Regions from separate parts of the Streptomyces sp. DSM 40868 genome, predicted to be linked through region 3. Evidence: riboswitches for the same ligand, from Rfam matches in the RefSeq annotation. Region 3 holds a riboswitch; each other region holds the start of a gene.
The links. A riboswitch is a leader RNA that binds a small molecule or an ion and turns the genes downstream of it on or off. The one in region 3 is predicted to bind thiamine pyrophosphate.
Positions count from the first base shown of each region.

Region 1: linked by a shared signal. The riboswitch ahead of thiC (phosphomethylpyrimidine synthase ThiC) and the one ahead of thiO (glycine oxidase ThiO) in region 3 are both predicted to bind thiamine pyrophosphate.
Region 2: linked by a shared signal. The riboswitch ahead of HB370_RS28455 (thiamine ABC transporter substrate-binding protein) and the one ahead of thiO (glycine oxidase ThiO) in region 3 are both predicted to bind thiamine pyrophosphate.

Region 1 covers NZ_CP050504.1:4,428,811-4,431,070, forward strand. Annotated here, with positions in the region: gene thiC (phosphomethylpyrimidine synthase ThiC) at 1-964, opposite strand, end outside; TPP riboswitch at 957-1,134, opposite strand; gene HB370_RS20165 (YibE/F family protein) at 1,216-2,260, shown strand, end outside.
Region 2 covers NZ_CP050504.1:6,222,202-6,224,461, reverse strand. Annotated here, with positions in the region: gene HB370_RS28460 (iron ABC transporter permease) at 1-40, opposite strand, end outside; gene HB370_RS28455 (thiamine ABC transporter substrate-binding protein) at 88-1,161, opposite strand; TPP riboswitch at 1,245-1,352, opposite strand; gene rlmN (23S rRNA (adenine(2503)-C(2))-methyltransferase RlmN) at 1,376-2,260, opposite strand, start outside.
Region 3 covers NZ_CP050504.1:2,637,357-2,639,616, forward strand. Annotated here, with positions in the region: gene HB370_RS11880 (FAD-dependent oxidoreductase) at 1-745, opposite strand, end outside; gene HB370_RS11885 (hypothetical protein) at 778-1,128, opposite strand; TPP riboswitch at 1,182-1,292, shown strand; gene thiO (glycine oxidase ThiO) at 1,290-2,260, shown strand, end outside.

The DNA of each region.
Region 1 (2,260 bases), 1.8 Mb from region 3:
CCATGATGGAGCCGCCGCGCGAGACGATGCCGGTCTTGCGGTTGGCGGTGAGCGGGACGTACGGCAGCCGGACGCCCGCGTGGACCGTCATGTAGTCCACGCCCTGCTCGGCCTGCTCGATGACGGTGTCCTTGTAGATCTCCCAGGTCAGTTCCTCGGCCTTGCCGTCGACCTTCTCCAGCGCCTGGTAGAGCGGCACGGTGCCGATCGGGACGGGGGAGTTGCGCAGCACCCATTCGCGGGTGGTGTGGATGTTGCGGCCGGTGGACAGGTCCATGACCGTGTCGGCGCCCCAGCGGGTCGCCCAGGTCATCTTCTCGACCTCTTCCTCGATGGAGGACGTCACCGCCGAGTTGCCGATGTTGGCGTTCACCTTCACCAGGAACCGCTTGCCGATGATCATCGGCTCGATCTCCGGGTGGTTGACGTTGGCCGGCAGCACGGCCCGGCCGGCCGCGATCTCCTCGCGGACCACCTCGGGCGACACGTTCTCCCGGAGGGCCACGAACTCCATCTCCGGGGTGATCTCGCCCCGGCGGGCGTACGCGAGCTGCGTCACCGCCTGACCGTCGCGCCCCCGCCGCGGCTGGCGCGGGCGGCCGGGGAAGACCGCGTCCAGGTTGCGCAGCCCGCCGCGCGGCGAGGTGTGCTTGATCCCGTCGTCCTCGGGACGGACGGGCCGGCCCGCGTACTCCTCGGTGTCGCCGCGGGCGATGATCCAGTTCTCCCGCAGCGGCGGCAGGCCCCTGCGGACGTCCGTTTCGACGAGTGGATCGGTGTACGGGCCCGATGTGTCGTACAGCGTGACCGACTGCCCGTTGGTGAGATGCACCTGACGGACCGGCACCCGGAGGTCGGGGCGCGAGCCCTCGACATACGCCTTGTGCCAGCCGATGGACTTCCCGGCCTCCGTGGACTTCTCGTCCTGGGCGGAGGCAGGCGTGCGTGCGTCCTTGTTGGTCATGAGACCTACTCCCTACGCCGGCATTACCCGGTAACAGGTTCGGCGGTCGACGCAGCGGTTTCCGTCGGCCGACGTTCCCCGCGGAACATCGCTCGTTCCACGTGAAACATCGCATCCACGGAGGTCAGCGCCCTCTCAGCCCGGTGCTCCGAGCTCCCGCGTGTGCAAAGGTGCCTCCACGCTAGCGCCATGTATGGCGCGGTGAACAGTGGGCCCCCCTGCGTTCTTGGGATGATCGGGCGGTGACCAGCATGGAGCAGTACCCCTACCAGCCGCCCGACCCGCACCGCCGAGACGGCGCGGAGCAGGGCACCGGGCACGGTCACCAGGCCGCCGAGACCGGCCACGGAGCCGCTTCCGGGCAGGGACACGCGCACGGTCACAGCCACAGCCACGGCCCGGCCGCTCCCGTCTCCCAGCATCTGCGCAAGGTCATCGCGGCGATCCTGGTTCCCTTCACCGCGGCGGTCCTGGTCGGCCTGGTCGTGCTCTGGCCCGGACAGGCCCCGGCCCACAAGCGCACCGGCGTCGGCTTCGACCGGCAGACCCAGCAGGCCACGGTCACCCGGGTCGTGGAGCTGAGCTGTGCTTCGGCGAACGCCTCCGGTGTGCCCCCGACCGGTGACACCTCCACGGCCGAGGGCAGCTCGGCGCAGCAGCAGGCCGACGGCACCTGCAAGAAGGCCACCATCCGGGTCGACACCGGCAAGGACAAGGGCCGTACGTTCACCGAGATCGTGCAGCCGGACCAGTCGCGCCAGCTCCACCAGGACGAGAAGGTAGTCGTCGCCTACGAGCCCTCGGCGCCGAAGGAGCTGCAGTACGCGGTGACCGATGTGAACCGGAAGTTCCCCATGACGCTGCTCGCGGGGGTCTTCGCGGTGGCCGTGGTGCTGGTGGGCCGGCTGCGCGGTGTCATGGCGCTGGTGGCGCTGGCCGTCAGCTTCCTGGTGCTGACGCTGTTCATCCTGCCGGCGATCCTCGAGGGGTCGAACCCGCTGCTGGTGGCCGTGATCGGATCGAGCGCCATCATGCTGATCGCCCTGTATCTGTGTCACGGGCTGTCCGCCCGTACCTCGGTGGCGGTGCTCGGCACGCTGATATCGCTGGCGCTGATCGGTGTGCTCGGCTCGCTGTTCATCGGGTGGGCCGCGCTGACCGGCAACACGGACGACAACACCGGTCTGATCCACGGCCTGTATCCGTCGATCGACATGAGCGGTCTGCTGCTGGCCGGGGTCATCATCGGTTCGCTCGGCGTCCTGGACGATGTGACGGTGACCCAGACCTCGGCCG
Region 2 (2,260 bases), 3.6 Mb from region 3:
AGGCGAAGAACAGCGCGAAGAACGCGACGGGCAGGGCCATCAGCCCGAGCCGCGCCGCGCTCCCGCGCCGGCCGCGCGCCTTGGCGGTCACTTCAGTACGAGCGACGTCCACGAGGAGACCCACTGGTCGCGGTTGGCGGCGATCTTGTCGGGGGCCAGGGTCTCGGGGTCCTCGGCGGCCGGACCGTACTTGGTGAAGTCGGCGGGCACGGCGGCCCCCTCCACGACCGGGTAGACGAACATGTTCAGCGGCATGTCCTGCTGGAACTCCCGGGTGAGCAGGAAGTCGAGGAGCGCCTTGCCGCCCTCGGGGTTCTTCGCGTTGCTCAGCAGCCCGGCGTACTCGGTCTGCCGGAAGCAGGTGCCGTCGGCCACCCCGGTCGGGGCGGTGGCGGGCCGCTTCTTGGCGTAGATCACCTCGGCGGGCGGGGAGGAGGCGTACGACACCACCAGTGGCCGGTCGCCGCCGGCCTTCCTGCCCTCGGAGGAGCCGGAGAACTCCTGGTAGTACGCCTGCTCCCAGCCGTCGACGACCTTGACGCCGTTGGCCTTGAGCTTCTTCCAGTACTCCGGCCAGTCCTGGTCGCCGAACGCCGCGGCGCTGCCGAGCAGGAAGCCGAGGCCCGGCGAGGAGGTGGCCGCGTTCTCGGTGACGAGGAGGTTCTTGTACGCGGGCTTGGCGAGGTCGGCGAAGGACCGCGGCGGGTTCAGCTTGTGCGCGCTGAACCAGGCCTTGTCGTAGTTGACGCAGATGTCGCCGGTGTCCACGGGCGTGACGCGGTGCTTGTCCTGGTCGACGCGGTTCTCCGGCCGGACGGAGCCGGCGCCCTTGGGCTCGTAGGGCTGGAACAGTCCGTTGTCCAGGGCGCGGGAGAGCAGGGTGTTGTCGACGCCGAAGAAGACGTCGCCCTGCGGGTTGTCCTTGGTCAGGATCGCCTTGTTGACGGCCTGCCCGGCGTCGCCGTCCTTGAGCACCCGGAGCTTGTACCCGGACCGCTTCTCGAAGTCCTTGACGACGCTCTTGGAGACGTTCCACGAGTCGTGGCTGACGAGGGTGACGGTCTTGGGGTCCGAGGACGACCCGGAGTCCGTCGTGCCGCACGCGGACAGCGCGAGCAGGCCGAGCCCCGCCGCCACGGCCACGAGGGTCTTGTTGTGCACTGGATGTCCTCCTGGGGGTTGGCCAGGAAGAGACGCGGCCCTGCCCGGACCGCCGCGCGGGCGGCCCGGGCAGGGCGCAACAGCTTGAGTGATGACCGAACTTCCTACCCAGAATGACCTGGGCGAGGTTCAGAGGGTCTGCGGCCCGGTTGCCGCACTCTCAGCGCTGTGGCGCTCCCCTGTCGGAATATGAAGATATGTGGACCTGGTCAGATTACCGCTCGGTGGCCGCGAGCTGACCACAGGCTCCGTCGATCTCCTGACCCCGGGTGTCCCGGATGGTGACGGCCACACCATGGGCGGCGATGGCCTCCACGAACGCCTTCTCGTCCTCCGGCCGGGACGCCGTCCACTTCGACCCCGGCGTGGGGTTGAGCGGGATGAGGTTGACGTGCACGGGCTTGCCCTTGAGCAGCCGGCCGAGCCGGTCGCCGCGCCACGCCTGGTCGTTGATGTCCCGGATCAGCGCGTACTCGATGGACAGCCGGCGGCCCGACTTCTCGGTGTACTCGAAGCCGGCGTCCAGCACCTCGCGCACCTTCCACCGCGTGTTCACGGGGACGAGGGTGTCGCGCAGCTCGTCGTCGGGGGCGTGCAGGGAGATCGCCAGCCGGCACTTGAAGCCCTCGTCGGCGAACCGGTGGATGGCCGGGACCAGACCGACGGTGGAGACGGTGATCCCGCGCTGGGAGAGCCCGAGCCCGTCCGGGGCGGGGTCGGTGAGCGCCCGGATGGCCCCGACGACCCGGTTGTAGTTGGCGAGCGGCTCACCCATCCCCATGAAGACGATGTTGGACAGCCGCGCGGGCCCCCCGGGCACCTCGCCGTCGCGCAGCGCCCGCATGCCGTCCACGATCTGGTGGACGATCTCCGCGGTGGACAGGTTCCGGTCCAGCCCCGCCTGCCCGGTCGCGCAGAACGGGCAGTTCATGCCGCAGCCGGCCTGCGAGCTGATGCACATGGTCACCCGGTCCGGGTAGCGCATCAGCACCGACTCGACCAGCGTGCCGTCGAACAGCCGCCACAGCGTCTTGCGGGTGGTGCCCTCGTCGGTGGACAGATGGCGGACGACGGTCATCAGCTCCGGGAACAGCGCTTC
Region 3 (2,260 bases):
CCAGCCAGGCGGTGGCGGGACGGGCGCCGATGCCGACGACGACGGCGCCCGCGGGCAGCCGGGTGCCGTCGGCGAGCAGCACCGCGCCGGGCTCGACGCGGTCCACGCGCGCGTGGGTGCGCAGGGTGACGCCCGCGTCGGCGTACCAGCCGGCCATGGGGGCGGCGACCTCGGCGGGCAGGGCGCCGGCCAGCGGCTGGCCGGCGGCCTCCACGACGGTGACCGCGCAGCCGGCCTCGCGGGCGGCGGTGGCGAACTCGGCGCCGATCCAGCCTGCGCCCACGACCACGATGTCGTGCTGCCGGGCGAGGACGGGGCGCAGCCGTGCGGCGTCGTCCAGGGTGCGCAGCAGATGCGTGCCGGGTACGCCCTCGGCGCCGGGCAGGGTGACCGGTTCGGCGCCGGTGGCGAGGACGAGGACGTCGTAGGGCACCACGCCGTGCTCGGTGTCCAGCTCGCGCGCGGCGGGCCGCAGGCCCCGCACCTCGCAGCCGAGCCGCAGTTCGACGCCGAGGGACTCGAAGTCCACGTCGAAGGCGGAGCCCTCGGCGGTGCCCAGCAGCACCGCCTTGGACAGCGGCGGCCGGTCGTACGGCTGGTGCGGTTCGGCGCCGATGACGGTCACCGGGCCCTTGAAGCCCTGTTCCCGCAGGGCGACCGCGGTCTGCACCCCGGCCATGCCCGCGCCGACGACGACCACGCGCCGTCGCTGTGCCGTGCCCTCGTGCGGTGTCTGCTCGCTCACGCGATCACCTTAGACACATGACGGAACGTCAGTCAGCGGGCGTGCTCGGTGACCTGCTCCACAACGCTGGTGCCGGAGCCCGGCGCGGACTCCCACTCCCAGGTCTCCGCCAGCCGCAGCCGCCCGTCCGCGAGCTCCTCGACCGTGGACACGCAGTGCCCCGAGGCGGTCGTCCCGTCGGTCCTCAGCTGCACGTACCGGAAGTCCAGCCGGTCCCCCTCGCGGGTGCCGACCAGATGGCCGCGTACCACGTCGCCGCCCGCGTACTCGGCCCACACCGCGCCGTCCTGCTCGTGGTAGGCGAACCGGGTGCGGGTGCCCACCTGTCCCGGGGCCTGGTCCGACACGGGGGCGAAGAGAAGTCCGTCGAGCGAACGGGCCATGGAACGGGGCTCCCTTACGGGTGAGGAGGGCGGCGGGCTAGGGTGGCCACCGTACAAGCACTCGCGGGAGCCCGGACGACCGGGCTGAGAGGGAGGCTCGCGGCCTCCGACCGTACGAACCTGATCCGGGTCATGCCGGCGAAGGGAGGGGCTCACCGCCCATGTCCTCACGTACGTCCGACGTCCTCGTCATCGGGGGCGGAATCATCGGCCTGGTCACGGCCTGGCGCGCGGCGCAGCGCGGGCTCGCCACGGCCGTCGTGGACCCCGCGCCCGGCGGCGGGGCCGCGCGGGTGGCGGCCGGGATGCTGGCCGCGGTCACCGAGCTGCACTACGGCGAGGAGACCCTGCTCGGCCTGAACCTGGCCTCCGCGCGCCGCTATCCCGCCTTCGCCGCCGAGCTGACCGAGCTGACCGGTCACGACCTCGGCTACCGCCGCTGCGGCACCCTCGCCGTCGCGCTGGACTCCGACGACCGCGCCCACCTGCGCGAACTGCACGCCCTCCAGCAGCGCCACGGCCTGGAGTCGGAGTGGCTGTCGGGGCGGGAGTGCCGCCGCCTGGAGCCGATGCTGGCGCCCGGGGTGCGCGGCGGGCTGCGGGTCGACGGTGACCACCAGATCGATCCGCGCCGGCTGGCGGCGGCCCTGGTCGTCGCCTGCGAGCGGTCCGGTGTGGTGTTCCACCGGGTCCGGGCCGAGCGCCTGGACGTGGCCGGGGACCGGGCCGCCGGTGTGACCACGGCCGACGGCACCGGGCTGCGCGCGGAGCGCGTGGTGCTCGCCGCGGGCAGCCTGAGCGGGCGCCTCGCGGGCGTGCCGGCGGAGGTGCTGCCTCCGGTGCGGCCGGTCAAGGGCCAGGTGCTGCGGCTGACCGTGCCGCCCCGGTACGCGCCGTTCCTGAGCCGGACCGTGCGGGCCGTGGTGCGCGGCGGCCCGCTGTACCTGGTGCCCCGGGAGAACGGGGAACTGGTCGTCGGCGCCACCAGCGAGGAGCTGGGCTGGGACACCACGGTCACCGCCGGCGGCGTGTACGAGCTGCTGCGCGACGCCCACGAGCTGGTGCCCGGCATCACCGAGCTGCCGCTCACCGAGACCCTGGCCGGTCTGCGCCCCGGCTCCCCCGACAACGC